DNA from 2 places in the Delftia sp. PE138 genome. Region 1 is predicted to be linked to the other one. Evidence: riboswitches for the same ligand, from Rfam matches in the RefSeq annotation. Region 1 holds a riboswitch; the other holds the start of a gene.
What was found. A riboswitch is a leader RNA that binds a small molecule or an ion and turns the genes downstream of it on or off. The one in region 1 is predicted to bind S-adenosylhomocysteine.
Positions count from the first base shown of each region.

Region 2: it holds a riboswitch for S-adenosylhomocysteine, as region 1 does, so the genes downstream of both, metH (methionine synthase) here and ahcY (adenosylhomocysteinase) in region 1, are expected to answer to the same signal.

Region 1 covers NZ_JABEPN010000001.1:88,283-103,957, reverse strand. The annotation lists gene xdhB (xanthine dehydrogenase molybdopterin binding subunit) at 1-1,182, opposite strand, end outside; gene xdhA (xanthine dehydrogenase small subunit) at 1,184-2,797, opposite strand; gene mdtD (multidrug transporter subunit MdtD) at 3,077-4,519, opposite strand; gene erpA (iron-sulfur cluster insertion protein ErpA) at 4,635-5,009, opposite strand; gene rpsI (30S ribosomal protein S9) at 5,212-5,604, opposite strand; gene rplM (50S ribosomal protein L13) at 5,615-6,043, opposite strand; gene HFGMBDPB_RS00395 (23S rRNA (adenine(2030)-N(6))-methyltransferase RlmJ) at 6,311-7,183, shown strand; gene HFGMBDPB_RS00390 (septal ring lytic transglycosylase RlpA family protein) at 7,190-8,086, opposite strand; gene metF (methylenetetrahydrofolate reductase [NAD(P)H]) at 8,165-8,992, opposite strand; gene HFGMBDPB_RS00380 (TlyA family RNA methyltransferase) at 9,015-10,217, opposite strand; gene ahcY (adenosylhomocysteinase) at 10,375-11,805, opposite strand; S-adenosyl-L-homocysteine riboswitch at 11,876-11,960, opposite strand; gene HFGMBDPB_RS00370 (response regulator) at 11,968-12,702, opposite strand; gene HFGMBDPB_RS00365 (DUF4118 domain-containing protein) at 12,714-15,419, opposite strand; gene HFGMBDPB_RS00360 (TorF family putative porin) at 15,454-15,675, opposite strand, start outside.
Region 2 covers NZ_JABEPN010000003.1:100,477-116,151, forward strand. The annotation lists gene HFGMBDPB_RS12810 (LysR family transcriptional regulator) at 1-338, shown strand, start outside; gene HFGMBDPB_RS12815 (DsbA family oxidoreductase) at 433-1,155, shown strand; gene HFGMBDPB_RS12820 (cyclase family protein) at 1,248-2,279, shown strand; gene argE (acetylornithine deacetylase) at 2,454-3,617, opposite strand; gene HFGMBDPB_RS12830 (MFS transporter) at 3,782-5,095, shown strand; gene HFGMBDPB_RS12835 (C4-dicarboxylate transporter DctA) at 5,396-6,739, shown strand; gene HFGMBDPB_RS12840 (GntR family transcriptional regulator) at 6,736-7,422, shown strand; gene HFGMBDPB_RS12845 (glycerophosphodiester phosphodiesterase family protein) at 7,594-8,937, shown strand; gene HFGMBDPB_RS12855 (DUF2195 family protein) at 9,768-10,139, shown strand; gene metH (methionine synthase) at 10,324-13,080, opposite strand; S-adenosyl-L-homocysteine riboswitch at 13,108-13,234, opposite strand; gene HFGMBDPB_RS12865 (FadR/GntR family transcriptional regulator) at 13,512-14,318, shown strand; gene HFGMBDPB_RS12870 (transporter substrate-binding domain-containing protein) at 14,315-15,121, shown strand; gene HFGMBDPB_RS12875 (amino acid ABC transporter permease) at 15,153-15,675, shown strand, end outside.

The DNA of each region.
Region 1 (15,675 bases):
GCCCTGCGGGCCGCCGAAGCCGCGGAACGCCGTATTGCTCTGCGTATTGGTCTTGCCGGAGTAGCCGTGCATGGACACATCGGGCAGCCAGTACGTGTTGTCGAAGTGGCACAGCGCGCGCGTCATCACGGGGCCGGACAGGTCGGCCGAGTGGCCGGCGCGCGAGACCATGGAGATCTCGGCGCCGAGGATGCGGCCCTCGTCGTCGTAGCCCACCTCGTACTCGTACCAGAAGCAGTGGCGGCGGCCCGTGATCATGAAGTCGTCATCGCGGTCCAGGCGCAGCTTGACGGGGCGGCGCAGCCGCGTCGCGGCCACCGAGGCCACGCAGGCGAACAGGGCAGACTGCGACTCCTTGCCGCCGAAGCCGCCGCCCATGCGGCGGCACTCCACATGCACGGCGTGCGAGGCCACGCCCAGCGCATGCGCCACCAGGTGCTGCATCTCGCTGGGGTGCTGGGTGGAGCAGTACAGGTGGACGGCGCCGTCCTCCTTGGGGATGGCGTAGCTGATCTGGCCTTCCAGGTAGAACTGCTCCTGGCCGCCCACGTAGAACGATGACTTCAGGCGGTGCGGCGCCTCGTCCATGGCGCGGCGCGCGCCGCCTTCATTCGTGCTGCGCGCCAGGTGCATGGGCGGCAGCACGTACTGGCCCAGCTCATGCGCCTGCTGGGGCGTGAGCACGGGCGGCTCGGCCGTGATGTCGGCCGCCGCCTTGGCCTGGGCCGCAGCCAGGCGCGCCGCCTCGCGGCTTTCGGCGATCACGGCGAACAGCGGCTGGCCCAGGTAGCGGATCTCGCCGCTGCACAGGATGGGGTCGTCGTGGATGATGGAGCCGCAGTCGTTGACGCCGGGAATGTCCTCGCCCGTGAGCACGGCCACCACGCCGGGCATGGCGCGGATGGCATCCAGCCTGAGCGCATTGAGCCGGCCATTGGCCACGGGCGACAGGCCCAGCGCACAGTGCAGCGTGCCGTCCAGTTCGGGCAGGTCGTCGATGTAGGCGGCCTCGCCGGCCACATGCAGATGGGCCGACTCATGCGGGCGGCTGATGCCCACGCGCTGGCCCTGGGTGTGGGCACCGGCCTCGGCACGCTCGTCCACGCGGAAGGCGGTGTTCTTCAGGTAATGCGCAAAGGCCTCGGACGAGTGCAGCAGGGAAGGGTCGATGGGGCGGTTCATTTCAGGCTCCTTGGTGCACTGCGTGGGGCATCACGCTCCAGACGCTGGTGGCCTGCAGCGGCAGCGGCTGCTGCGGACGTGTCTCCAGCCACAGGCGCTGCAGCAGGTTCTGCGCCACCTTGAGCCGGTAGTCGGCGCTGGCGCGCATGTCGGACATGGGCTTGAAGTCCTGGGCCAGCGCGGCCTGGGCGGCCTTCACTGCGGCCTGGTCCCAGGGCTGGCCCACGATGGCCGCCTCGGCCAGGGCCGCACGCTTGACCACGGCGGCCATGCCGCCAAAGGCCAGGCGCGCGGACTTCACCACCTCGCCATCGAGCTCGATGGCCAGCCCTGCGCACAGCGCCGAGATGTCGCAGTCAAAGCGCTTGCTGATCTTGTAGGCACGGGTCTGGCGCCGTGCAGCGTCCAGCGGCACGGCCAGTGCCTGCACGAACTCGCCCGGTTCCAGCTGGTTCTTCATGTAGTCCAGATAGAAGTCATGCAGCGGCATGCGGCGCACGCGCGCGCCCTTGCGCAGCTCGATCTGCGCGTCCAGCGCCATCAGCACGGGCGGGGAGTCGCCAATGGGCGAGCCATTGGCCACGTTGCCGCCCATGGTGCCCGCATGGCGGATGGGCACGGAGGCAAAGCGCAGCCACACATCGGTCAGCCCCTCGAAGCGCTGCGACAGCGCCGACCAGGCCGATTCCAGCGAGGCACCGGCGCCGATGTACAGCTCGCCGCCGTCCAGGCTGCCCGCGCCGCGGCGCTCCTCGACGCGCTTCATCTCGGCCACGTCGCCCACATAGACGATGTCGCCCAGGTCGCGGAACTGCTTGGTCACCCACAGCCCCACATCGGTGGAGCCTGCCAGCAGGCGCGCGCGGGGCTTGGTCTCGCACACGGCGGCCAGCTCGTCCAGCGTGCGCGGAGCGTGGAAGCTGTCCACACGGCCGCCCTGGGCGGCGTTGGGAGCGGCGTAGTCCAGGCCGGCATCCTGCGCGCGCAGGCCCTGCAGCGCCTGCACCACGGGTTCGGTGGCCATGCGCGTGGCGGGCAGGTCGAACATGCGCTGGCCTGCGTCCAGGATGGGACGGTAGCCCGTGCAGCGGCACAGATTGCCCGACAGCTCGTCGGCCAGCTGCTGGCGCGAGGGACGCGTGCCGGCCTGCTGGTGGTGCTCGTAGGCCGACCACAGCGACATCACGAAGCCCGGCGTGCAAAAGCCGCATTGGGAGCCGTGACAGTCCACCAGCGCCTGCTGCACGGGGTGCAGCTCGGCACCACCTGCGGGCTTGCCCGTGGCACAGCCCTGCTTGCCGGCGCACTGGCCCTTGACGTCCTCCACCGTGAACAGCGCCTTGCCGTGCAGCGTGGGCAGGAACTGGATGCAGGCATTGACCGTCTGCAGCTGCAGGCCGCCCACGGCGTCGGGCGCGCCGTCTTCGGCCAGCTCGGCGATGACCACGGTGCAGGCGCCGCAGTCACCTTCGTTGCAGCCCTCCTTGGTGCCGGTGCAGCGCGCGTCGCCGCGCAGCCAGTCGAGCACCGAGCGCGTGGGATGCGGCCCCTGTACCTCGACGATCTGGCCGCGGTGATAGAAGCGGATGGGTTGGGAACTGGGGCTCTGGCTCATGCTCGTGGGGGCAACTGCTGGTGCGTGGACTGTTCGGATCACGACTTACGCAAATTCCGAGGAAGAAAGCCGCTGGCCCTGTGGCGATGGCGTGTTTGCGTTCTTGCTTGCGTAAGTCCTGCGGATGTACGCGAGATTAAGTCCAGCCCCGCCCAAACGCATAAGACGGCCTCGATATTTCCTATGCGGGCTGCCATATATCCTTGCCAAAAACAAGGGTAAACCCGCAACAAAAGTGTGGATTGCAGCGGTTCAGGGTGCAAAAGGCATGCACAGCCCTCACTCGTGCTCGGCCGGCTCCAAAGGCTTGGGCCGCACATCCTCATCGTCGCCCAGCTGCGAGAAGATCATGGTCGAGGCCAGCGTCACCGCGCCCATGCAGACGAAGGTGGCGCGGAAGGCATTGAGGGTGTGCTGCGGCGTATCGCCGCCGAACCATTCGCTGAAACCGGCCAGCACCGCACCTGCGGCGGCCACGCCCATGCCCATGGCCAGCATCTGCACCATGGACAGCAGGCTGTTGCCGCTGCTGGCGTTGCCGGCATCCAGGTCCTTGAGCGTGACGGTGTTCATGGCCGTGAACTGCATGGAGTTGGTGGCGCCGAAGATCAGCAGCTGGACGATGACCACCCACAGCGGCAGCGCCGTGGAGACCGTGCCGAAGCTGGCGATCATCAGCGACAGCACCAGGGTGTTGCCCATGAGCACGCGGCGGTAGCCGATGCGCTGGATCAGCGTGGTGGTCTGGCGTTTCATGGCCATGCTGGCCAGCACCGTGGGCAGCATCATCATGCCGGCCTGCAGCGGCGAAAAGCCCAGGCAGACCTGCAGCACCAGCGGGATCAGGAAGGGCATGCAGGAGCTGCCCAGGCGCGAGAACAGATTGCCCAGCAGGCCCACGCGCAGGCTGCGCACGGCGAACAGCTCGGGGGCGAACAGCGGGTCGGGCCGGCGCAGCGCATGCAGCCAGTAGGCGGCCAGGCTGGCCAGGCCGAAGATCAGCAGCACGAAGACCATGGCGCCGTGGATGCCCTTGCCCGACATGCTGTCCAGCGCCAGCGACACGGCCACCATGCCGAAGGCCAGCAGCGCATAGCCCACGCCGTCGAAGCGCTTGACGGCGAAGCGGTCGCCCACGGGCATGAAGCGCAGCGTGGCGGCCAGGCCGATCAGGCCCACGGGCACGTTGACCAGGAAGATCCAGTGCCAGCTCACGTACTCGACCATCCAGCCGCCCAGCGTGGGGCCGATCAGCGGCCCGACCAGGCCGGGAATGGCCACGAAGCTCATGGCCTTGAGGAACTGCTCGCGCGGAAAGGCGCGCAGCACGGCCAGCCGGCCCACGGGCATGAGCAGCGCACCGCCCATGCCCTGCAGCACGCGTGCGGCCACCATCAGCTGCAGGTTGGGAGCAATCGCGCACAGCACCGATCCCAGCACGAACAGCGCAATCGCCCACAGGTAGACGCGCCGCGTGCCGAAGCGGTCGGCCATCCAGCCCGATGCCGGGATCAGCATGGCCATGGTCAGCGAATAGGCGACGATGACGGACTGCATGCGCAGCGGGCTCTCGCCCAGGGCCTCGGCCATGGTGGGCAGCGCGGTATTGACGATGGTGCCGTCCAGCGTCTGCATGAAAAAGCCGATGGCCACGAGCCATAGGAGCACCGAACGCGAGGAGGATGTGGTGGAGGCGGAAGCGCTTTTGTCTTCAGGAATCATGGCAAGGCAGCAATGCGCAGGCGTTAAAAAACCGCCTGCGCATTGCTGCGCGGCGGTTGGTGGCGTGTTGTGCGGCGGGCTGCTGCGGGCTTCACTGCAGCGCGGCCGACAAGGCTTACACCGAGAAGCTCGATCCGCAGCCGCAGGTGGTGGAGGCGTTGGGGTTCTTGATCACGAACTGCGCGCCCTGCAGGTCTTCCTTGTAGTCGATCTCGGCACCCACCAGGTACTGGTAGCTCATGGCGTCGATCAGCAGCGACACGCCATTCTTGGTCATGGTCGTGTCGTCTTCGTTGGTGATCTCGTCGAAGGTGAAGCCGTACTGGAAGCCCGAGCAGCCGCCACCTTGCACGAACACGCGCAGCTTCAGGTCAGGGTTGCCTTCCTCGGCGATCAGATCGGCCACCTTGGCAGCTGCGCTGTCGGTGAAGACGATCGGGGTGGGCATTTCGGCGGTGGTGGTTTCGGTGATTTCTGCGACGGCGCTCATGGGGATACTCCGAAGTTCTCAATTGGCCCGAATGGTACAGCAAAGGGCTCGGGAATTCCCGGGGCTGCCGGCTTGACGACAGTGCAAGTGGGGGCATTGCCCACTGAATGAGAAAGGTTTGCATCGCCCAGAAAAAAACCGCCGGCAAAGGCGGTTTTTTTCTGGGGAAAGCCCCGGGGGACTTTCCTGCAGTGCCAGCGGATTAACGCTTGGAGAACTGCTTGGCGCGGCGTGCGGAGCGCAGGCCGACCTTCTTACGTTCGACTTCACGAGCGTCACGCGTCACGAAGCCGGCTTGGCTCAGGACGGGCTTGAGCGCTGCGTCATAGTCGATCAGGGCGCGGGTGATGCCGTGGCGGGTAGCGCCGGCCTGGCCGGATTCACCACCACCGTGGACGTTCACTTGAATGTCGAAAGCTTCCAGGTTGCTCGTCAGAGCCAGGGGCTGCTTTGCGATCATGATCGAAGTTTCGCGGCCAAAGTATTCCTGAATGTCCTTGCCATTCACGGTAATCTTGCCGGAGCCCTTCTTCAGGAACACGCGTGCGACGCTGGATTTGCGACGGCCGGTGCCATTGTTCCAATCACCAATCATCTAGGTCTCCTTAGATTTCCAGAGCCTTGGGCTGCTGGGCGGTGTGGGGATGCTCAGCACCGCCGTACACCTTGAGCTTCTTGATCATTGCGTAGCCCAGGGGACCCTTGGGCAGCATGCCCTTGACGGCCTTTTCCAGAGCGCGGCCGGGGAACTTGGCCTGCATGTCGCGGAAGTTGGTGGCAGTGATGCCGCCGGGGAAACCAGAGTGGCGGTAGTACACCTTGTCCAGGTTCTTGGTGCCGGTGACCTTGAGCTTGGAGGCGTTGATGATGACGATGAAGTCGCCGGTGTCAACGTGAGGTGTGTAAATGGCCTTGTGCTTGCCGCGCAGACGGAGTGCCACTTCGCTGGCGACACGTCCGAGCACCTTATCGGTGGCGTCAATCACAAACCACTCGTGTTGCACCTCAGCGGGCTTTGCGCTGAATGTAGACATGAGTTTTCTCTTTCAAGAAAGGTTTGGCGGGCCCTTTTCCGCGGTCGGTGCTTCTTCAAAAAGGAAGCCTCTTAGGCGGGGATGTAAACTTCGCCGCGGGACCCATAAAATCGCTGCGAAGCCCGCCATTATACAAAACTGGCGCAACCGCACCATCCCCCCGATCCGCAAGTCCCCGGCAGCCCTCGCCGCGAGGCGCCAGCGCCGGGCAACCTTGCAGCCGCCATGGGTGTCCACCCGCCAGCGCGGCTGGTTACCATCACGCCTATGTTCAGTTACCGCCACGCCTTCCATGCAGGCAACCATGCCGATGTGCTCAAGCACACCGTGCTGATCGCCACCCTGCAATACCTCCTCCAGAAGGAGGCCGCCCTTACGGTGCTGGACACGCACGCCGGCGCCGGCCTGTACCGTCTGGACGGCGACTATGCCAACAAGAGCGGCGAGGCCGCAGACGGCATCCTGCGCCTGGCCCAGGCCAAGGAGTCCGAGCTGGCCCCGGTGCTGCAGGCCTACATCGCCTCGGTGCGTTCCTTCAACCAGGGAGCGCAGCTGCGCAACTATCCGGGCTCGCCGTTCATCATCCAGTCCCTGCTGCGCGTGCAGGAGCGCGACAAGCTCAAGGTCTTCGAGCTGCATCCCACCGACATGCGCTCGCTGGCCGGCAACATTGCCCAGCTCGAAGCGGGCCGCCAGGTGGCCGTGCTGCACGAGGACGGCTTCGAGGGCATCAAGAAATTCCTGCCGCCGCCGTCGCGCCGAGCCCTGGTGCTGTGCGACCCCAGCTACGAGCTCAAGAGCGACTACGCCAAGGTGCTGGACATGGCGGCCGACAGCCTCAAGCGCTTTGCCACGGGCACGTATGCGTTCTGGTATCCGATCATCCCGCGCCCCGAGGCGCACGATCTGCCGCGCCGCCTGAAGACCATGACCACCAAGGCCGGCAGGAGCTGGCTGCATGTGGAGCTCACGGTCAAGAGCAACAAGACCTCGGAGCGCGGCGGCCTGCCGGCCAGCGGCATGTTCCTGATCAATCCGCCGTTCAATCTCAAGGAACAGCTCAAGCCGGCCATGCCGCAGCTGGTCAAGCTGCTAGGTCAGGACGAGAACGCGGCCTTCACGCTCGAATCCGGCGGCTGAGCCCGTTCAGCGCGCGTTCGAGGCCGCAGAGGCCACTGCGGTGGACGAGGCAGCGGCGGGCGCCGCAGCCTTCGCCACCGGCTTGGCGGCAGGGACGGCACGGCTGGCCACGGCCGTGCGTGCATTGGGCCTGGGTGCAGGCGCCTTGGCCTGGACACGCGGACGCACTGGCGCCTTGGCCTGAACCCGGGTCCGTGCCTGTGTTGTCTGTGCCTGTGCCTTGGCCTGCTGCGTCTTCTCGATGGACTTGGCCTTCCTGGCCGTGACCAGGGTTTCGGGGCATTCCTGCTCACCATCGTCGAGCTGCCACAGCTCCACGGGCTTGATGCCCAGGCCGACCATGCCCAGCTCCTGCGCTGCGGCCTGGCTCAGATCGATCACGCGGCCAGGCGCAAACGGCCCGCGGTCGTTAATGCGCACCACCACTGTCTTGCCCGTGGCGGCGCTGCGCACGCAGACGCGGCTGCCGAAGGCAAAGCTGCGGTGCGCGGCCGTCAATTCTTCCTTGTCGAAACGCTCGCCGCTGGCGGTCAGCCGGCCATGCAGGCCCGGGCCATACCAGGAGGCCAGGCCTTGCTGGTCGCTGTCGCGCGAGGGCACGAGGGCGAAGTCGGGATTGGAGGGAGCCTCGGCACTGTCTTCGGGCGAGGCCGACTCGGAGGGCTCGGCATCCGGGGATTTGCTGGCCGGCTGCGCGGCCCGCGATGTGCGGCCACCGCGCTTGCCGGCCGAGGGCACGGCCGCTGGCGTCTGGCCTTCATCCATTGCCGCCGCACCTGCGGTCAGGGCGCCGGACTCGGCATCGCTTTGTGCCACGGGAGCCGGCGCGCAGCCGGCCAGGGTGGCGGTGATGGCGCACATGGCCAGCCAGCGCCAGTGCAGGCGTCGAAAACCACGATCCATGGGCAAAAACCTCCAGGGAACGCCTGACCGTTCCCAAGTTCTAGAGGGTCGCCCGGGGCCGGCGCAGTGGCTGCGCGCTCAAAGGCCCAATCGATCGCAGATTTCCAGCGTGGCGACGCTCTGGTTCATCGTATAGAAGTGCAGCCCGGGAGCGCCCTGGCTGCGCAACTGCTCGCATAGACGGGACACGACATCAAGGCCGAAGGCGCGAATGGACGCCGTGTCATCTCCGTAAGCCTGCAGACGCAGGCGGATCCAGCGCGGGATCTCGGCGCCGCAGGCGTCCGAGAAGCGCATCAGCTGCGTAGAGCTGGTGATGGGCATGATGCCGGGAACAACCGGTGCATCAAGCCCCATGCCGCGCGCCGCATCAACGAAACGGCAGTAGGCGTCGGCATTGTAGAAATATTGGGTGATCGCGGAATCCGCGCCAGCGCGCACTTTAGCCGCAAACGCATCCAGATCGGACTGTGGGGATTTCGCCTGCGGATGGACCTCCGGGTAGGCCGCCACCTCGATGTGGAACCAGTCGCCGAACTCGCGGCGGATGAATTCCACGAGATCGCTGGCGTACTGGAATTCGCCACCCAGGCCATAGCCGCTGGGCAGGTCGCCGCGCAGCGCGACGATGCGGCGCACGCCCATGGCCTTCAGCTCCTGCAGTTCGGCGCGCACCTTGTCGTGCGTGGCGCCCACGCAGGAGAAATGCGATGCCGCGCTGACGCCTTCGTTCTGGATGTCACGCACCATGGCGAAGGTGCCCGTCTGCGTGGAGCCGCCCGCGCCATAGGTGACGGAGCAGAACTGGGGCTTGCGCGCATAGAGGTTCTTGCGCACCTGCACATGCTTGGTCGCGCCCTCGGGCGTCTTGGTCGGGAAGAACTCGAAGCTGATCGGAAAGCTCATGTAAGACTCGCTGCTCAGTGTTTCATTCGTTGCGTTTGCGCAGCTTGGCGCGGCCCGGACCGGGCACGCCGAACTCGGTACTGGTGTCGATCACACGCTCGTTGCGCTGCTCGCGCAGCACGGTGCGGGACACGCGCTTAGGCGCGGCCGGCTTAGGAGCGGCCTTCACGGCCGAACGGGGCTGGTCGTCGTCCTGCGCTTCAGGCTGCTCTGGCTCCTTCACCACGGCCGCCTGCTGGGCATGCACGAAGAATTCGCGGTTGCCGTCGCCGCCTTCGATGGCCGACTCCATCCAGCCCTTGACCTCCAGGCCCAGCTCGCCCAGGCAGGTGCGGATGCGCTGCTCCACCTCGGTGAACAGGGCCGCATCGCGCACGATGCCGCCCTTGCCGACCTGGCCCGGCTGCAGCTCGAACTGCGGTTTGACCAGCATCAGCAGCTGGCCATGCGGCTTGAGCAGGCGCGTGACGGCCGGCAGCACCAGGGTCAGAGAGATGAAGGACAGATCGCCCGTGACGAAGTCGAACTGCGGCGTGATGTCCACGTCGGCAAACTCGGCGCGGCGGCGGCGCTGCGTGGCCACCGTGCCCTCATCGCGCGCCTTGCCCTTGGCCGCGCGCTCGGCCTTGAAGGCCTCGATCTCGTTTTCCTTGGCGTCGTCGCTGTCGTCGTAGTCCTCGTCGACCACGCCGCCGTTGCGCATCCAGGCATAGGGCGCCACGGGCTGGGTGTCGTTGTCGTCGGGATCTTCTTCCCAGCGTTCGGACAGCACTTCCTCGCAGGCCTCCTGCAGGCCCTCGGCCGTCACCGCGCGGGCATTGACGCCTTCGACGCAGATCACGCGCGCATCCGAGCGCAGCCGGTCATGCAGCTGGCCATGGCCCACGTCCACGCCGATGACCTGGGCGGCGCCTGCCTGCAGCAGGCAGTCGGTGAAACCGCCCGTGCTCTGGCCCACGTCCAGGCAGCGCAGGCCGTCCACCGACAGCTTGGTGGCCGCCAGCGCGCCTTCCAGCTTCAGCCCGCCGCGCGAGATGAACCGGGCCTCGGCCCCGTCCAGCAACTGCAGCTCGGCACCTGCGGGAATCTCGTCACCGTTCTTGGCGACCTTCTTCCACGGCGTCAACGGCGTCATGCGCCACTGCACGCCACCCGCAATCAGCCGCTGCGCCTGCGAGCGCGTGGCCGCATGGCCGGCTTCCACCAAAAATACATCTGCGCGCATAGCGTCGCTCCAGGAAATCTCAGTTGACTAATGCCCGAAACCGGCGCGACCCAACTCAGGGACGCCAAGCAAGGGCCGCCCCGCAGCGAGGGCGTCGTCCCCCTCCCCCGCGAAGCGGGTAGAGAGGGGGAAGGCGCGTCAGCGCCTCAGGGGGTGCTTAATACCTATAAGTTTCGGGCTTGTAGGGACCCTGCTTGCTCACGCCGATATAGGCAGCCTGGCCGTCCGTCAGCTCGGTCAGCATGGCGCCGACCTTCTTCAGGTGCAGGCGGGCAACCTTCTCGTCCAGGATCTTGGGCAGCACGTAGACCTTGCCGACCTCGTAGGCATCGGGCTTGGTAAACAGCTCGATCTGGGCGATGGTCTGGTTGGCGAACGAGGCGCTCATCACGAAGCTGGGGTGGCCGGTGGCGCAGCCCAGGTTCACCAGGCGGCCCTTGGCCAGCAGGATGATCTTCTTGCCGTCAGGGAAGGTGATGTGGTCCACCTGGGGCTTGATCTCTTCCCACTGGTACTGCTCGATGGAGGCGACGTCGATCTCGTTGTCGAAGTGGCCGATGTTGCAGACGATGGCTTCGTTCTTCATGGCCACCATGTGCTCGTGGCGGATGATGTCGCGGTTGCCGGTGGTGGTCACGAAGATGTCGGCCTTGTCTGCCGCCCACTCCATGGTCACGACCTTGTAGCCTTCCATGGCCGCCTGCAGGGCGTTGATGGGATCGATCTCGGTGACCCAGACCTGGGCCGACAGCGCGCGCAGCGCCTGGGCGCAGCCCTTGCCCACGTCGCCGTAGCCGGCCACCACGGCGACCTTGCCGGCGATCATCACGTCGGTGGCGCGCTTGATGCCGTCCACCAGCGATTCGCGGCAGCCGTAGAGGTTGTCGAACTTGCTCTTGGTGACGGAGTCGTTGACGTTGATGGCGCGGAACTTCAGCGTGCCCTTGGCCGACATCTCGTTGAGGCGGTGCACGCCGGTGGTGGTCTCTTCGGTCACGCCGATGATGTGGGCGCTCTTGCGCGTGTACCAGGTGGGGTCCTGGGCCAGCTTGGCGCGGATGGCGGCGAAGGCGATCTTCTCTTCCTCGGAGGCGGGGTTGTCCAGCACGGACAGGTCCTTTTCGGCGCGCATGCCCAGGTGCAGCAGCATGGTGGCATCGCCGCCGTCGTCCAGGATCATGTTGGGGCCTTCGCCTTCGGTACCGGCGGCGCCGAATTCAAAGATGCGGTGGGTGTAGTCCCAGTAGTCGGCCAGCGATTCACCCTTGATGGCGAACACGGGCGTGCCCGTGGCGGCGATGGCGGCGGCGGCATGGTCCTGCGTCGAGAAAATGTTGCACGAGGCCCAGCGCACGTCGGCACCCAGGGCCTTGAGCGTCTCGATCAGCACGGCCGTCTGGATGGTCATGTGCAGCGAGCCGGCGATGCGCGCGCCCTTGAGCGGCTGCGCCGCGGCGAATTCCTCGCGCGTGGCCATCAGGCCGGGCATTTCGGTTTCGGCGATCAGGATTTCCTTGCGGCCCCAGGCGGCGAGGGAAATGTCAGCGATGGCCGTGTCGGCGGAAACGGGACGAACAGCAGCGTTCATGGTTTTCTCCAAAAGATGAATGAAAAACCACGTTCTGCGGGAGACGAAAAAAAGCTCACCGCACAGAAAGCGTGGGCGAGCGTCGTTGCAGGAATGACTCCGAGCCTCGCAGACCGCATCTGGTGAATGGGCCTGCTGCAACGCTCCTCGGAGAGGCGCTGATTATACCGATCCCGGGGATGTCTCACCGCCCAGCCCCACAAGCCGGTAGCCCACCTGCAGCTCGGTCACCAGGTGGCGCGGCTGGGCCGGCTCGTCCTCGATCTTCTGGCGCAGATTGGCCATGTGCACGCGCAGGTAATGGGCACGGCCCAGGTATTCGGGTCCCCAGACCTGCAGCAGCAGCTGGCGGTGGGTCATCACACGGCCCTGGGCGGCGATCAGCGCCGCCAGCAGGCGGAATTCGATGGGCGTGAGGTGCACCGGCTGGCCCGCACGCCGCACCTCGTGCGTGGCCAGGTCCACCTGCACCTGGCCGAAGTGCACCTGGCTGGATGCAACTGCGCCGCCTGCGGCCCCCAGTTGCTGGCGGCGGCGCAGCATCACGCGCAGCCGGGCCAGCAGCTCGGGCACACCGAAAGGCTTGACCAGGTAATCGTCTGCGCCGGCGTCCAGGGCGGCCACCTTCTCGTCCTCGCGCTCGCGCGCGGAAAGCACGAGCACGGGCACGGAGGACCATCCGCGCAGCTCGGTGAGAACCTGCTTGCCGTCGGCATCCGGCAGGCCCAGGTCGAGGATGACCAGATCGGGCTGGCGGCTCGCCGCCTCGATCAGGCCCCGGCGCGCGCTGTCGGCCTCGAAGACCTGCCAGCCCTCGTCCTCCAGCACCAGGCGCACGAAGCGGCGGATGCCGGGGTCGTCCTCGATCATCAGGATGCGGTTGGTGGGCGTGCTCATGGCGCAAGACTCTAATCGAGCAATGGCTGCTCCGGCACCGGAAAGCGCAGCGTGAACACGGTGCCGGGGCCTGGGCGCGCGGCAGCGGCCTCGATGCGCCCGCCATGGGCCTCGACAATGCTGCGCACCAGCGCCAGCCCCAGGCCTATGCCCGAGACGGTGGACTCGGCCGTGCCGCGCGTGAAGGGCTCGAACAGCGTCTCCACGGGCAGGTGTGGCGGCAGGCCGGGCCCGCCATCCTGCACGGCCACAAGCACCTCGCCGTCCTGTTCGCGTGCGTGGATGGTCAGCGGCGTGCCGGCCGGCGTGTACTTGGCGGCGTTGTCCAGCAGGTTGACCAGCACGCGCTCCATGAGCACGGCATCGAGCTGCAGCAGCGGCAGGCTGGCGGGCACGTCGGTGCTCACGGGATGCTCGTGCAGGCGCGCGCGCATCTGGCGCAGCGCGCTGCCGACCACTTCATCCAGCGGCAGCCATTCGCGCTGCAGGTGCACGCCGCCTTGCTGCAGGCGCGCCATGTCCAGCAGGTTCTCCACCAGTCGCTGCATGGCCTGGGCCTGGATGCGGACCTGCTCCAGCATGTCGGCTGCGCCGCCCGGCGGCACATGGCGCTGCGCGGCCTCGGCCGCGCCCAGGATGGTGGTCAGCGGCGTGCGCAGGTCGTGCGAGACGGCCGACAGCAAGGTGTTGCGCATGCGCTCGCCCTCCATGGCGATCTGGGTCTGCTGGGCCACGGCCACGAAGTGCTGACGCTCCAGCGCCAGCGCCACCTGGCTGGCACAGGCCTCCAGCAGGCGCTGCTCCTCGGGCACCTCCAGGCGCTGGGGCGCACGCAGTTGCAGCACCAGCACGCCCCGCATGCGCACGGGCGCCGCCAGCGGCACGTAGCGGGCCGGCGCGGCCGGCAGCGTGTCCGTGCCCTGGCCGGCCTGCTGACCGTGGTCCATGGCCCAGCGCGCAATGCTGTCGTCCATGGGGCAGGAGCCGCCGCCGGCGGGGCGCAGGCGCTCGTCGGCATCGGGCAACAGCAGCCCGGCCTGGGCGTCGAACACGCCCGAGACCGTGCTCAGCGCAATCTCCACCACCTGCTCCTGCGTGAGCGCGCCCGAAAGGTCGCGCGCCAGCCGCGCCAGGGCGCCCGCGCGCCGCTCGCGCTCGGCCGCCACGCGCGCCTCGTGGCGCAGCCGCGCCATGAGCTGGCCGCAGACCAGGGCCACGCCCAGCATCAGCACGAAGGTGAACAGGTACTGCGTGTCGTTGACATGGAAGGATCCGCGCGGGGGCACAAAGAAAAAGTCGAAGCACAGTACCGACAGCAGCGCCGCCCAGGCGCCCGGGCCACGCCCCCAGCGCAACGAAGACAGCACGACGATGAGCAGGAACAGCATCACCACGTTGGCCGGGTCGAAGATGCGCAGCAGCTGCTCGGCCAGCACCGTGGCGGTCAAGCAGGCCAGGGTCACGCCGGCATAGCCCTTCCAGGGCAGCGGCCTGCGCCGCAGCGGTGCGGCAGGCGCGGCCTCGGTCCGGGCCGCGCTGGAGCCCCCGGAGAGCACCAGCACGTCGATGTCGGGATGCAGCTGGACGATGCGGTCGGGCAGGCTGCGGCCCCACCAGCGCCAGGGCGACCATGCCGGGCGCGGCGGCTGGGCCAGCACCAGGCGGCTGGCGTTGCGCTCGCGCGCGAAGGCAACCAGGGCCTCGGCCACATCGGCGCCCGGCAGCGTGGCCGTCTCGGCCCCCAGGCGCGCGGCCAGGGCCAGGGTCTTGAGCACGGCGGCCTGCACGCTGCGTGGGCGGTGCTGGCGCTGGGGCGCGTCCACGTACACCACCATCCAGCCAGCATCCAGCCGGCGTGCCATGCGCGCCACCTGGCGCACCAGGGCGTCGTCGCCCGCATGACCTGCCACGGCCACCAGCAGGCGCTCACGCGCAGGCCAGACCGTGCCTATGGAGCGCTCGCGCCGGTAGTCGCGCATGTCCTCGTCCACGCGGTCGGCCGTGCGGCGCAGTGCCAGCTCGCGCAGCGCCAGCAGGTTGCCGCGCCTGAAGAAGTTGCGCGAGGCCCGCTCGGCCTGCTCCATCATGTAGACCTTGCCGTCCTTCAAGCGGCGCAGCAGCTCGTCGGGCGAGATGTCGACGACGATGACCTCGTCGGCATCGTCGAAGATCTGGTCGGGCACGGTCTCGCGCACCGTGATGCCGACGATGCCGCCCACCACGTCGTTCAGGCTTTCCAGGTGCTGCACGTTGATCGTGGTCCAGACATCGATGCCTGCGTCCAGCAGCTCCTGCACGTCCTGCCAACGCTTGGGATGGCGTGAGCCTGGCGCATTGCTGTGCGCCAGTTCATCGAGCAGCAGCACGCGCGGACGCCGCGCGAGCGCCGCATCCAGGTCGAACTCGCGCAGCGTCCGTCCCTGGTGCGGCAGCTCGCGCAGCGGCAGTTGCTCCAGGCCATGCAGCTGCTGCGCCGTTTCCTTGCGGCCATGGGTTTCCACGAGTCCCACCAGAACCTCGCGGCCCCCCTGGCGTTCGCGCTGGGCGGCGGCCAGCATGGCGTAGGTCTTGCCCACGCCTGCATTCGATCCGAAGTAGATGCGCAGCTTGCCCCGCCCCTCCTGCGCCCGCTCATGGCGCAGGCGCGCGACCAGGGCGTCGGGATCGGGGCGCGGCAGACCGGGCGGCGCCGGCTCGGCAGAGGACGAAATGGGCATGGTTCTCAGCCTAGCACCAGAGCGTGCTCCCACACTAGAACGCCGCCGACAGCGACAGCACCCAGCCGCTGCGGCCCAGGCTTTGCATCTGGCCTGCCGCATTGGCCGCGCGGTAGTAGCGCGTGTCGGCCGAGGTGCCGGCCCAGGCCAGCGTGGCCGTCCATGGCCCCCAGCTGCGGGCCAGCGAGACGCGCCAGTCGGCGTACGACAGTTCGCTGTAGTTGCGCACCTGCGTGTGGCCGGCATGCAGGCCCAG
Region 2 (15,675 bases), on a different contig from region 1:
GCGGCCATGCGCTGCTGAACTACAGCCTGGCGCATGCGCCCCGCGAAGCGGGCGAGAGCCCCCAGGCGCCGTCCGAGGCGCGCGCCAACGTCAACAACAGCCTGATGCTGCGCGACCTGCTGGTGGCGGGCCTGGGCATTGGCGCCCTGCCCTCGTTCCTGGCGCGGCCGGCGATTGCGGCAGGCCAGCTGGTCGCACTGGACCTTGCGGACCAGGCCGCGCAGGCCCGCCATGTCTACGCGGTCTATCCCACGCAGCGCCACCTGCTGCCCAAGGTGCGCGCCTTCGTGGACTTCCTGGCCGAGGAGCTGCCCGCCGCCATGGGCGAGGATTGTTGACGCCGCGTTAAGAGTTCCTCAAGCGCGCGCCCCTTTTTCGCGCCGGGCCTGCGGCCTACGCTTGCCGTCCATCACAGCCATGAAGGACACAAGCATGACGCAATGCAATGATTTTTCCTGCGCCCTGCCCGCGCAGGATGCGGCGGCCGCCTCGCCGCAGCAGGCCCTGCAGGCGGCGCCCGCAGCGGCGCCTGCGGTCGCCCCCGCCATCGACTTCTTCCATGACGTGGTCTGCGGCTGGTGCTACGTGATGTCGCCACGCCTGCGCCAGGTGGCGCGCGAGCTGGGCCTGCGCGTGCGCCACCGCAGCTTCGTGCTGCAGGCCTCGCGCGCCGAGATGGTGGCGGCCTTCGGCTCCATGGAGCGCGCCAAGCAGGTCATCCTGGAGCACTGGCAGGCCTGCGCGCAGCATGACGACGAGGACCGCATCGACATCGAGGGCATGCGCCGCGAGGCCTTCGAGTACCCCAGCGGCATGGCAGGCGCACTGGCCTGCCAGGCGGCCCAGATCCTGGGCGGCGATGACGCGCACTGGGATCTGTTCGACGCCATCCAGCACGCCCACATGAGCGAGCACCGCAACATCGGCGACGCCGAAGTGCTGCTGGACATCGCCACGCGCACGGGCTTCGAGCGCAACGCCTTCGCAGGCTGCATGGAAGGCGCCCAGGCGCTGGAGCAGGTGCGCCAGGACCGCGCTCTGGCGCAGCGCATGGGCCTGCGCTCCATTCCCACGCTGATCGCGCCGGGCCTGCCGCCGCTGCAGACCCAGTCGCTGGCTGCGCTGCGCGAACGGCTGCACTTCCTGGCGGCCTGAGCGCCCCCGTCTTTGCTTTTTTTCATCGGCGTTTTCCGCCTTCCCTCGCGCGCGGCATGCGCGCCCTTTATCAGCAGACCAAGGACTCTTGCATGACTCTCCAACGCTTCGCTCGCCGCATGGCGCTGCCCTCTCTCGTGATCGCCCTGGCCGCCGCCTTCGCGGGCACCGCGGCCCAGGCCCATGGCGGCCACGAGCCCCCGGCCGGCGCACGCCAGGACGTGGGCACCAGCCCCTGGGGGCCGGCCGACGAGATCGGCCGCCTGAACCTGATCACGCCGGCCTCGCGCGCGGCCATCCTGCAGCGCATCACGGGCGGGCAGGTCTATGACCTGGCCACCGAGTACTACGTGGGCATGCCCAGCTGGCAGGACGCGGGCGATCCGCACTACCAGTTCTGGATGACGCACACGCCGCGCGGCACCGTGGTGGACGACCCGATGAACGTGGGCAAGGACATGAACGCCACGCGCAGCTACACGGGCACGGCGTTTTCCATGTACAGCCACACGGGCACGCACATCGATGCGCTCAACCACTTCGGCATCCGCGGCAGGATCTGGAACGGCTTCAGCGCAGACCAGCACCTGGGCGACCGGGGCTGGCAGCGCACGGGCATAGAGAAATTCCCGCCGCTGGTGGCGCGCGGCGTGCTGATCGACGTGGCGGCCGCCAAGGGCCTGGAGATGCTGCCCGACCAGTACCGCATCACGCGCCAGGACCTCAAGGATGCGCTGGCACGCCAGAAGGTGACGCTGCAGGAGGGCGACATCGTGCTGGTGCGCACGGGCCGCATGAAGCTGTACGGCCAGCCCCAGGCCTACATGGCCAAGCCGCCGGGCCTGGGCCTGGATGCCGCGCGCTTCCTGGTGGAGGAAGGCGGCGCCATGATCGTGGGCGCCGACAACCTGAGCCTGGAGACGTTCCCGTCCGAGGTGGACGACGACTACGTCCCGCTGCACAGCTACCTGCTGGCGCAAAAGGGCGTGCCCATCATGGAGCTGGTGGCGCTGGACGATCTGTCGCGCGACAAGGTCTACGAGTTCGCCTTCATCGGCGGCCCGCTCAAGATCCGCGGCGGCGACGCCGCGCCGCTGCGGCCCATCGCCATCCCGGTGCGCTGAGCGGGGCAAGACGAGATTTCTTGAGCTTGACCTCGAAACTCCCGCGCCCCCAAGGCGAGGGACACCGAGCAAGGGCCTACGCCGGCCGCGCCGCCCCGCAGCAAGGGTGTCGCCGGCTGCCCGTACGCCCCCCTCCGAAGAGAGGGGGAAGGCGCGAAGCGACTCAGGGGGTGATCACAGACTCGTGCCCATTTTGCTGAGGAAGCGCTCGCAGGCGTCGAGCTGGGCCAGCTCGACGAACTCGTCGGGCTTGTGCGCCTGCTCGATGGAGCCGGGGCCGCAGACCACGGTGGGAACGCCGGCGTTGTGGAACAGGCCGGCCTCGGTGCCGTAGGCCACCTTGCGCTTTTCCTGGTCGGCGGTCAGCGCGCGCACCAGCTGGGTGATGGCGGCTTCTTCCGAGGCTTCCAGCGCAGGCGCGCTGGCGCCGGTCTCGATCTCGATGCGCGCGTCGGCGAATTCGGCGCGCATGCGCGGCAGCAGTTCGTCGCGCGCATAGGACTCGACCTGGGCCTGGATGCCATCCACCGACATGCCGGGCAGGTTGCGGAATTCATAGGCGAATTCGCACAGCTCGGGGATGGTGTTGACAGCGATGCCACCCTGGATCTGGTTGGTGGTCATGGTGGTGAAGGGCACGTCGAAGAATTCGTCGTAGGGGCCGTGCGCCTTGAAGTGGTCGGCGATGTCCCTGATGCGACAGATCAGCCGCGCCGCGTATTCGATGGCATTGCTGCCGCGCGGCGTGAGCGACGAATGCGCGGCCTTGCCGTGCACGCGGCAGCGGTAGAGGTTGATGCCCTTGTGCGCCACCACGACCTGCATGCTGGTGGGCTCGCCGACCACGCAGCCGTCGAAGCGCGCGCCCTCGGCCTTGAGCTGGTTGATCATCACGGGCGCGCCCGCGCAGCCGATTTCCTCGTCGTACGAGAAGGCCAGGTGCACGGGCCTGGCGCGCTGCGTGGCCAGGAATTCGGGCACCAGCGCCAGCGAGGCGGCGATGAAGCCCTTCATGTCGCAGCTGCCGCGCCCATACAGGCGCCCGCCCTTTTCGGTGAGCGCAAAGGGGTTGGTGCTCCACTGCTGGCCATCGACCGGCACCACGTCGGTATGGCCGGACAGCACGATGCCACCCTGCGTTTCGCCATTGCTGGCCGGCAAAGTGGCGAAGAGATTGGCCTTGGCGCCGTCCGGAGAGTGGAACAATCGGGCACTCACACCCAGCGTGGCCAACTCATCGCGTACACACTCGATCAGCGCCAGGTTGGAGTTGCGGCTGGTGGTGTCGAATGCGACCAGTGTTTCCAGCCAGTCGCGGGTGTTTTTCCAGGTAGTCATGTGGTTCCATCTGCGCCATGGCCTGCGCCGCCCTTCGTGGACGACGCAGGCCATGGCATAGGCATTGCATATGGCGAAGCAGTGTACGCCCGGGTTGCGGCCCGGGCAGGCACGCCGCCCCATGCCCCGGGCGTGACTGCCGTCTTTTCAATCCCTTTTCGGAAATGGACCCTGCTTTGACCAAGCAAACCGTCTCGACCCGCAACATCGTGGCTGCCGTCATCGGCAACGCGCTGGAGTGGTATGACTTCCTGGTGTTCGCCTTCATGACACCCATCGTCGCCAAGCTGTTCTTCCCCAGCAATCCCGACAATCCGGACGACAACATCAACCGCATCCTGATGACCACGGCCGTGTTCGGCGTGGGCTTTTTCATGCGGCCCGTGGGCGGCATCCTGCTGGGCCTGTACGGGGACCGCAAGGGCCGCAAGGCGGCCATGGTGATGGTGACCGGCCTGATGGCCGTGGCGATCGCGCTGATCACGCTGGCGCCCACCTATGCGGCCGTGGGCATCCTGGCGCCGCTGTTCATCGTGCTGGCACGGCTGCTGCAGGGCTTTGCGGCCGGCGGCGAGTTCGGCACGTCCACGGCACTGCTGATCGAGCTGGCACCGCCCGGCAAGCGCGGCTTCTATGGCTCCTGGCAGATGGCCGGCCAGATGCTGGCCCTGCTGATCGGCGCGGCCACGGGCACGCTGATCACCGAGATCTTCACCGAGGAAGAGCTGATGGCCTGGGCCTGGCGCGTGCCCTTCGCCGTGGGCCTGCTGATCGTTCCCGTGGCGCTGTACATCCGCCGCCATGTGGAGGAGCCCGAGGTCTTCAAGGAAATGCAGGCCGCGCAGGCCAGCGGCAAGGCGCGCCAGATCGGCATCATGGAGATGCTGCGCACGCATGCGCGCGAGACGCTGGTGGGCATGGGCCTGGTGGTCACGGCCACGGTGTCCATCTACATCACCTTCACCTATCTGGTGACCTATGCCACGGTGACGCTGAAGCTGCCCATGCGCGATGCCTTCATGGTGCAGATGGCCGGCGCCGCGCTGATGGTGGTGATCATGCCGTTCTTCGGCGCCCTGTCGGACCGCGTGGGCCGCCGCATGCTGACCATCGGCTCGCTGATCGGCTACCTGGTGGTGCTCTACCCGCTGTATGCCTGGCTGACGGACGGCCCCACGGTGCAGAAGCTGCTGATCACCCAGTTGGTGGTCTGCGTGTTCGTGGCCGTGTTCTTCGGCGTGTTCAGTACGGTGATGGCCGAGCTGTTCCCGCCCCAGGTGCGGTCTGCCGGCATGTCCATGGCCTACAACGTGGCCGTGATGATCTTCGGCGGCTTCGCGCAGTTCATCGTGACCTGGCTGATCCGCTCCACGGGCTCGCCCATGGCGCCGGCCTTCTATGTGATGTTCGGCGTGACGCTGGGCCTGCTGGCGGCCTTCTTCATCAAGGACCGCGCGATGGAGCGCAACCTGCGCTGATCCCCCCGGGCGGCGCGCCCTGCGCCGCCCTCGCGCATGCCCCGGCACGGGGCCTGCGCAGCCTTGCCGCACGCCGCGCGCACCATGCGCGGGCATGCCGGCCCCCGCCCTGCACCACGGCGGGGAGGCCCGCCCGCATCTGCCGATTTCATGCAGAAAAAGTCAGGGCTGAACTTCTCTGGAGTGCCGCAAATCCGCAGGGAATACCCTCTGCTGGCACGCGTTTCGCTTGTCTACATTCTTGCATGCAAGTTGCAGAGCCACTTGCATACAAGATTCCACAACTTGCGAAAGACGACTATGCGCCGCTTTGCCAGATCACTGTTCGGACAGGTGGTGATCGCACTCATCCTGGGTGTGCTCGCCGGAATATTGGCCCCTGAATGGGCCGTGAAACTCAAGCCCCTGGGCGATGGCTTCATCAAGCTCATCAAGATGATCATTCCCGTGCTGGTGTTCTGCGTGGTGGTGCACGGCATCGCGGGCGCGGGCGACCTCAAGCGCGTGGGCCGGGTCGGCGTCAAGTCGCTGATCTACTTCGAGGTGCTGACCACCATCGCCCTGGTGCTGGGCCTGGTGCTGGCCTTCGTGTTCCAGCCCGGCGCGGGCATGAACGTGGACCCGAGCAAGCTCGACGCCTCGGCCATGAGCGCCTATGCCAGCAACGCCGACAAGCTGACCAGTGGCGGCACGGTGGACTTCCTGATGAAGCTCATCCCCACCACCGTGGTGCAGGCCTTTGCCACGGGCGACGTGCTGCAGGTGCTGCTGTTCGCCGTGCTGTTCGGCTGCGCACTGACCATGCTGGGCGAGCGCGGCGCGCCCGTGCATGCGCTGATCGACACGCTGTCGAACGTGCTGTTCAAGATCATGGGCATCCTCATCAAGCTGGCGCCGCTGGGCGTGCTGGGCGCCATCGCCTTCACCGTGGGCCAGTACGGCATAGGCTCGCTCAAGCAGCTGGGCATGCTGGTGCTGCTGTTCTACGTGGCGGTGATCTTCTTCGTCTTCGTGGTGCTGGGCCTGGTGATGCGCTTTTCGGGCTTCAGCCTGATCAAGCTGCTGCGCTACCTGCGCGAGGAGCTGATGGTGGTCTTCGCCACCACCTCCTCGGACAGCGTGCTGCCCCAGATCATGGCCAAGCTGCGCAACCTGGGCGTGCGCGACTCCACCGTGGGCCTGGTGATTCCCACGGGCTACTCGTTCAACCTGGACGCCTTCTCCATCTACATCACGCTGGCGGCCGTGTTCATCGCCCAGGCCACGAACACGCCCATCGGCATGGCCGACCTGCTGACCATCCTGGCGATTGCGCTGGTGACCTCCAAGGGCGCCCACGGCGTGCCGGGCTCGGCCATCGTGGTGCTGGCGGCCACGCTGCATGCGATTCCGGCCATCCCCGCCATCGGCCTGGTGCTGGTGCTGTCGGTGGACTGGTTCATGGGCATTGCCCGCGCGCTGGGCAACCTGATCGGCAACTGCGTGGCCACCGTGGCCATCGCGGCCTGGGAAGGTGACATCGACCGCGAGCGCGCCCATGCCGTGCTCAACGGCCTGGCCGACAATCAGGGGCCCGACGCCGAGCCCTCCGGCGCCGCCGCCGTCCCCGCAACCGTGACTCCTGCCCACCCTGCAACGCAATGACACCTGTAAGCCCCCAGCACATCGCCGAGCGCGTCGTCGAAGCCATCCTGGCCCAGAAACTGGCGCCCGGCGAACGGCTGGGGGAGCAGGAGCTGGCCGACAACTTCGAGGTCAGCCGCACCATGGTGCGCGAGGCGCTGATGCAGCTGCAGGCGCGCGGCTTCGTGCAGGTGCAGCCCCGGCGCGGCTGGTACGTGGTCCAGCCCTCGGCCGAGGAGGCGCAGGACGCCTTCGCGGCGCGCCGCATCATCGAGACCGGCATCCTGGGCGAGGCCGGGCGCCCCCTGCAAAGCGTGATCGGCCAGCTGCGCCGCCACATCGCCCAGGAGCAGGAGGCCATTGCGGGCGCCGACGCCGCCACGCGCGCCTTCCTGCTGGCCGACTTCCACGTCTGCCTGGCCGAGCAGATGGGCCACCGCCTGCTGGCGCTCACCCTGCGCGACCTCACGGCGCGCACCACGCTGGCGGCCACATTGTTCCAGTCCACCCACAGCGCCAGCCAGTCCTGCGCCGAGCACGAACGCATCGTCGAGGCGCTGGAGCGCGGCGACACCGAGGGCGCCAAGGCCCTGCTGCTGGAGCACATCGGCACGGTGGAGCGTTCGCTGGAGATCCGCCCGAGCGAGGCGCCCGACGCCGGCGACCGCCTGCGCGCCACGCTGGCGCCCCTGTTCGGGGGATAACCCTGTGTCGGTGGGTCGGCAAATTTCCACCGACCGTCGCTAAAACGCCAATCCGGGCCCTACGGGGCGCACTGTCATGGTGCCGACACGGCTGACTGCATACGCTGCTGAGCTGGCGCATTGCGCGCCGTTCATCAACCCACCACTGCTTCGGATATGACCCAACGTCCTATGTCCTTTTCCCGCACTCCCCTGCTCGCGTCCCTGTGCGCGGCTGCAGTCCTCACGGCCTGCGGCGGCGACGGCGGCTCGTTCTACCTCACGCTCGACGGAAAGCAGCCCCAGGTGATCGCCCACCGCGGCTTCTCGGGCAAGTTCCCGGAGCAGACGCGCATGGCCTACGAGGCCGCCGCCGACGCGGGCGCGGACATGCTCGAACTCGACATGCACATGACGAAGGACTGCCAGCTGGTCGCCCGCCACAACGCCTGGCTCAGCGACAGCACCAACGTGGCCGACGTGGCCAAGACCAATGCCGAAGTGGCGCGCCGCCAGCGCACTGCGGCCGGCGTGCTGGTCAACGTGAAGTACCCCGCCGTGCCTGCCAACGGCCCCTCGCAATACCTGAGCGACCAGCTCGATGCCAACGATCCCAAGTCCGTGCTCAAGGCCCTGGTGGTCGATGGCGAGGACCACCGCAACGACTGGTCCATCAGCGACTTCACGATGCAGGAGCTGCGCAGCTGGCTGGGCGGCACGATCCTGGACAACCGCAGCGAGCGCCCCACCGAGTGGAACGGCAAGCTGCCCCTGATCAGCGCCCAGGACGTGCTGGACATCGCCGCCGCCAAGGGCAAGGCCCTGGGCCGCACCATCCCCGTCTACGCCGAGACCAAGAACCCGTACTGGAACAACCAGCAGGCGATCGCCAACGGCTGCGGCGCGCCCGGCTCGCGCCCGTTTGAAGACGCGGTGATCAAGCTGCTGGACCAGAACAAGCTCAACGCCAAGGATTCGCCCATCTACATCCAGAGCTTCGACCCGGCCAGCCTCAAGTACCTGCGCCAGGCCGGCATGAAGGCCAAGGGCGTGCAGCTGATCGACGGCAACGACTTCAATCTGCGCGACGGCTCCATGGTCTACATCACCAACGATGAATGGACCTTCATCAGCGGCCGCCCCTACAGCTGGACCCTGGCCGGCGACGCGCGCACCTTCGCCACCATGCTCACGCCCGCAGGCCTGGCCGAGATCAAGACCTATGCCGACGGCATCGGCCCCTGGAAGCCCCAGGTCCTGGCCCACTCCGTCGTGCCCTACAAGGACGGCGCCGGCCTCAAGGACGTGAACACCGTCAAGGACACGGGCCTGATCCGCGACGCCCACAAGGCCGGCCTGATCGTGCACAGCTTCACCTTCCGCAACGAGCCGGGCCGCCTGGCCGGCCTGTACAAGGGCGACCCCGTGCAGGAATACCTGGCCTACTACCGCCTGGGCATCGACGGCGTGTTCACCGACTTCACGGACACGGCCGTTGCGGCGCGCAAGGCGTACAACAAGGAAATCGGGCTCTGAAACTCCCATCCCGCTGACCCATGACAAGGCGCCTCGTGCGCCTTGTTTTTTTGGACTCTGGCAGTGGGCATATTCAGGCGACATCATCCATGGCAATCAGGTATACCTGAATGCGATGCAGCGAATTGGTATACAAGATCGTTACAGCATGTCGCAAAAACACTTTCCCTCCAACTTGCCTCCGAGGCAATAAGCGCATTAAGCTGCCCCGATCTCTGATCCAGATGAAGCTTATGAATCTGGATGGCATCAAACCGTGGCTACCGAGAAACTCGATTGATGCGACTTTAGAAAATTGGAGGGACCGTTTGTGATACCAGATATGGAGTTTGATGGGCAGAAGCTGACATGGAATGGCTCGGGTAGCTTCAAGGCAACGACAGGACTTCCAGGTTTTCAGATGCCAGAAAATCAGTGCATCAAAGACAGCGGACCAATTCCGGAGGGGATGTACAAGGTGCTTGTCACCGACCGTGGGGCGGCGAAGGATGACGGTGCGGGAAGATGCAACCTGTCTCCCGGATGGGGAGTCCAGACGATTCCACGCGGAGCTGCCGCCGGAAGCTGCGAAGCCTATTGGGCAAACTGGGGGCAGAACCGGGCGCGGATGGAGCCCGCCGACACTCAAACGCGCATCGCTTGCAACCCCGTTCGCAGCGGCTTTTATCTGCATGATTCAACCAAAGGCTTCAGCCACGGATGTATTGAGGTTGAGCATAGATTCTTCCCGATTCTTCGGTCGAAGGCGAAGTCCAGTTCGCGTAGCTATTTCATCCTGAAAGTCAATTACGTCCCGGCAAGAGTGACAAACGGAGGCACACGTGCATAGCATGGCTCGATTTTTAATATGGTCTGCCTTGTTCGGCGGATCTGCCTTTGCTGCCCATGCCGACCAGATAACGTTTCAGAACGATCTTTCAGCCTGCGTGTCGATCACGGCGACGAAGACTTCCACAGAGTCCAATGTGGTGTGGGCGAACACCCGTGTTCAACTGCGCAAATCGATTGGCGAGTGCGGATGCCTTTCGGCTCTGGCGACCTACACGAGCAGCGTGAACCGAGGGGGCGTCCGGCAGGTACTGCAGGAAGGCCTGATCGACCTGGGCAGCGGGGGAGAGAGAAAACTCGTCCTTGCGACCGATCCGGCCCTGGTCGCCAACAAGGAGGTGCGGGTTCGGCTGGCGTGCACCGGGCCCTTGTAGGGCATCCTGGCTCCTGCAGCATCGGCGCGCGCTTGAACGCTCAGCCGGATCACATCTTCTGATCGACTGCCTGCGCCGCTGGCGCGCCCTGTCCGCTATTCCAGTCAAAGATGAATGCCTTTGTCCAAAATAGCGAAAAATCGCACGCCTGACCGGCGTAGCCAAGCCAGCGGTCAACCCAATATCAGGCGAGATTCGGCGCCAGCAGCCTGCGCAGTTCCTCGATATCCATGCCCCGGCGCGCGGCCATGTCGGCGAGCTGGTCCTCGCCGATCTCGCCGACGTTGAAGTAGACGGAGTCGGGGTGGCCGATGTAGAAGCCGCTGACGCTGGAGGCCGGGTTCATGGCCAGGCTTTCGGTCAGGGTCATGCCGATCTCGTCGGCCTTGAGCACGGCGAACAGGTCGGTCTTGGCGCTGTGGTCGGGGCAGGCCGGGTAGCCGGGCGCGGGGCGTACGCCCTTGTACTGTTCCTTGATCAGCGCTTCGTTGCTGAGGTCCTCGTCGGGCGCATAGCCCCACAGGTCCTTGCGCACGCGCTGGTGCAGGCATTCGGCGAAGGCCTCGGCCAGGCGGTCGGCCAGGGCCTTGAACATGATGCCGGAGTAGTCGTCCAGCGCGTCCTGGAACTCCTTGTCCTTCTTCTCGGCGCCGATGCCGGCCGTGACGGCGAACAGGCCCGCGTAGTCCTGGATGCCCGATTCCTTGGTGGCCACGAAGTCGGACAGGCAGCGGCTGGGGCGCATCACGGGCTGGCCATCCGGGCCTTCCACCATCTGCTTTTCGGTCTGCTGGCGCATGCCGTACCAGGTCATCAGCACCTGGCTGCGGGACTCGTCGGCGTAGAACTCGATGTCATCGCCCACGCGGTTGGCAGGGAACAGGCCGATGGCGCCGTTGGCCTGCAGCCAGCGGCCTTCGATGATCTTCCTGAGCATGGCCTGGCCGTCGGCCAGCACCTGGCGGGCCTGCACGCCCACGATCTCGTCGTCGAGGATGGCCGGATAGGGGCCGGCCAGGTCCCAGGTCTGGAAGAACGGGCCCCAGTCGATGTATTCGGCGATCTCGGCCAGGTCGAAGTTGCGGAACACGCGCCGGCCCAGGGCGCGCGGCGCCACGGGGGCCTGGGAAAAGTCCACGGGCGTGGCGTTGGCGCGGGCCTTGTCCAGCGGCCACAGCGGCGTCTTCTTCTTGTTGGCGTGCTGGGTGCGGACCTTGTCGTAGTCGGCCTGGATCTCGGCCAGGTAGTTGCCCTTGTTCTCGCCCAGCAGGCTCTGGGCCACGCTGACGCTGCGCGAGGCATCGGGCACGTAGACCACGGGGCCTTCGTACTTGGGCGCGATCTTGACGGCGGTGTGCACGCGCGAGCAGGTGGCGCCGCCGATCAGCAGCGGAATCTTCTTGATGCGGAAGTAGTCGTCCTTGTGCATCTCGCCGGCGACGTATTGCATCTCTTCGAGGCTGGGCGTGATCAGGCCCGACAGGCCGATGATGTCCGCGCCCTCGGCCTTGGCCTTGGCCAGGATCTCGTGGCAGGGCACCATCACGCCCATGTTGATGACCTCGAAGTTGTTGCACTGCAGGACCACGGTGACGATGTTCTTGCCGATGTCGTGCACATCGCCCTTGACGGTGGCGATGACGATCTTGCCCTTGCTGGACACGTCCAGGCCCGCCGCTTCCTGCTGGCGCTTTTCCTCTTCGATGTAGGGCACGAGGTGGGCCACGGCCTGCTTCATCACACGCGCCGACTTGACCACCTGGGGCAGGAACATCTTGCCGGCGCCGAACAGGTCGCCCACGATGTTCATGCCGTCCATGAGCGGACCTTCGATCACGTGCAGCGGGCGGCCGCCGCCCTGCACCACGATCTGCTGGTAGGCCTCTTCGGTGTCGACGACGATGAAGTCGGTGATGCCGTGCACCAGGGCGTGCGACAGGCGCTCGCCCACGGTCTTCGGGTTCTCGGGCGTGCCGCGCCATTCGAGCTTCTTGCTGTCGTCCTTGGCGGCGCCCTTGGCGGCGTCGGCAATCTCCAGCAGGCGTTCCGCAGCGTCAGGGCGGCGGTTGAGCACCACGTCTTCCACGCGCTCGCGCAGTTCGGGCTCCAGGTCGTCATAGACGCCGACCATGCCGGCGTTGACGATGCCCATGTCCATGCCCGCCGAGATGGCGTGGTAGAGGAACACGGTGTGGATGGCCTCGCGCACGGGGTCGTTGCCGCGGAAGCTGAAGCTCACGTTGGAGACGCCGCCCGAGACCTTGGCGCCGGGCAGGTTCTGCTTGATCCAGCGCACGGCCTCGATGAAGTCCACGGCGTAGTTGTCGTGTTCCTCGATGCCGGTGGCCACGGCGAAGATGTTGGGGTCGAAGACGATGTCCTCGGGCGGGAAGCCCACCTCGTCCACCAGGATGCGGTAGGCGCGCTCGCAGATCTCGATCTTGCGCTGGTAGGTGTCGGCCTGGCCCTTCTCGTCGAAGGCCATGACCACGGCGGCCGCGCCGTAGCGCTTGATCAGCCGGGCCTGGCGCTTGAATTCATCCAGGCCTTCCTTCATGGAGATGGAGTTGACGATGCCCTTGCCCTGCAGGCAGCGCAGGCCGGCCTCGATGACCTCCCACTTGGAGCTGTCCACCATGACCGGCACCTTGGCGATGTCGGGCTCGGAGGCGATGAGGTTCAGGAAGCGCACCATGGCGGCCTTGCTGTCGAGCATGGCCTCGTCCATGTTCACGTCGATGACCTGGGCGCCGTTTTCCACCTGCTGGCGCGCCACGGACAGCGCTTCCTCGTACTGCTCGTTGAGGATCATGCGCGCAAAGGCCTTGGAACCCGTGACGTTGGTGCGCTCGCCCACGTTGACGAACAGCGTGCCCTCGCCGATGGTCACCGGCTCCAGGCCGGACAGCTTCATGGGAGGGGGAGTGAAAGAGGACGACATCAAGCTCACCTGCAAAAACGGCATGGCAACAGGTGAGCGTCGTTGGCACCGTGGGCGCGGTCCGGCCGGGAACCTGCACCTGGCCCAAGCCTGACGCGGCACGCGATCCGGTGTACGGATGGGCGGGTGCCGCGCTGCAACGCTCCTCGGGCCAAAGCCCGGGATTCTACGGCGGCTGGCGGCGGCCTGCAGTGCGGGTTTTACGCCCGCATTCGGGGCAGGCCTGCACAAAGCCATGCGGCACTGCACCAAAGCGCGGCAGCGCGGGCCGCCGGCGGCGCCTTCGGGGCGGATTGTCGATGTCCCATCGCCCCGGATTCTTTGCAATGCCTGAGGACAACGCTCCTTTTTTTGCATCTGGCACGCAATTCGCTATCTGCTGGGTACGTGGTCTGACCAGTCAGGCCAAAACCCTCCACCCGCGCCAGCCCATGCAAAGCATTCCGATCTCGATGGCCCAGACGCTGCAGCAGCACATCCTGAGCGGCCACTATCCCGGCGGGAGCCAGCTGCCGCCGCAGCGCGAGCTGGCCCGGCAGCTGGGCATCAGCCGCGCTTCGCTGCGCGAGGCGCTGTCCATGCTGGAGGCCCTGGGCCTGGTCGAGATCCAGCCGGGCAAGGGCGTGCGCATCAACGGCCCGCACAGCGGCCGTGCACGCATGCACCGCGCCTATGCCACCCCGGCGCTGGGCACGCTTTCGCCGCGCCAGCTGATCGAGCTGCGCCTGGTGCTGGAGCCCGGCTGGGCCGCGCTGGCGGCCGTGCGCGCCGACGACAGCGGCCTGCGCCAGCTGCAATGGACCCAGTCCCAGCTGGCCCACGCCCTGGACCGCAGCGACCTGCTGGCCGCCGCCGACGCCGATCTGCAGTTCCACCTGCTGCTGGCCCAGCTGTCGGGCAACCCGGGCCTGGTGGCCATGGCGCGCCAGCTGGAGCTGGCCATCAGCCACAGCCTGCGCCTGCCCTTTGCCTGGAGCGGTGCCGACGACCAGCCGGTGCGCGAGCACGACGCCATCGTGCAGGCCGTCTGCGCAGGCGATGCGCCGGGTGCGGCGGGCGCCATGCGCGCCCACCTGCTGTCGGCGGCCAGGCGCAGCGGCATCGATCTCGACACACCGGACGACGCGGCGGCGCCCGACGCGACGGCGCCCGACGCAACAGCGCCCGATACATCTGCGCCCGACCCTGACCCGCTTTTCTTTCGCCTCACCCCACCTTCCGAAGGAGCTTTCGCATGACTTCCCCCCTGACACCCCGCCGCGCATTCATCCGCACCGCCCTGGCGGCCGCCACCCTGGCCGCTGCCGGCCTGGGCGGCGCCGCCCAGGCCGACATGCTGGCCAATATCCAGAAGGCCGGCGTGCTGCGCGTGGCGATTCCGCAGGACTTCCCGCCCTTCGGCTCGCTGGGCACCGACCTGAAGCTGCAGGGCTATGACATCGACATGGCGGCCCTGGTGGCCCAGGAGCTGGGCGTGAAGGTGGAGCTGGTGCCCGTGACCAGCACCAACCGCATCCCCTTCCTGACCACGGGCAAGGCCGACATCGTCATCTCCAGCCTGGGCAAGAACGCCGAGCGCGCCAAGGTGATCGACTTCACCCAGGCCTATGCACCCTTCCCCAAGAGCGTCTACGGCCCCAAGGACATGAGCATCAAGGCCCCTGCCGACCTGGCCGGCAAGACCGTGGGCGTGACGCGCGGCTCCACCGAGGACCTGGCCCTCACGCAGGTGGCGCCGGCCTCGGCCACCATCAAGCGCTACGAGGACAACAACGCCACCGCGCAAAGCTACCTGACGGGCCAGGTGCAGCTGGTGACGCTGGGCAACATCGTGGCCAACGCCGTCAACGAGCGCACCAGGCTGCGCCAGCTGGACGTGAAGTTCGCGGTCGAGGACACGCCCTGCTACATCGGCGTGGCCAAGGGCGAGCCGGCGCTGCTGCAGAAGGTGGACGCCATCATCACCAAGCTCAAGGCCGACGGCCGCCTGACCAGCCTGTCCCAGCGCTGGATGAAGATGCCGCTGCCCGCCACCCTGTAACCGCTGCGCCCCTGCTCCCGGAAATCCTTCCATGGCCTATCAATTCGACTTCGGCGCCGTGTTCGACTACAGCGGCCTGCTGGCACAGGGCGCGGGCTTCACGCTGGCGCTGACGGCGGCGGGCGCCGTGCTGGGCGGCGCCATCGGCGTGGCCGGCGGCGTCAGCCGCGCCTGGCGCATTGCGCCGCTGCACTGGCTGTTCAAGGTGTACGTGGAGGGCATACGCAACACGCCCTTCCTGGTGCAGCTGATGTTCGTGTTCTTCGGCCTGCCTTCGCTGGGCGTGCAGATCAACGAATGGCAGGCCTGCCTGCTGACCACGGTGATCAACCTGGCCGCCTACATCACCGAGATCGTGCGCGCCGGCATCCAGGAGACGCCGCGCGGCCAGCTGGAAGCCGCTGGCGCGCTGGGCATGGGCCGCTGGGCGGTCTTCCGCCATGTGGTGCTGCGCCCTGCGCTGCAGCGGGTCTGGCCCTCGCTGAGCAGCCAGATCGTGATCGTGATGCTGGGCACCTCGGTGGTCTCGCAGATCGCCGCCCAGGACCTGACGT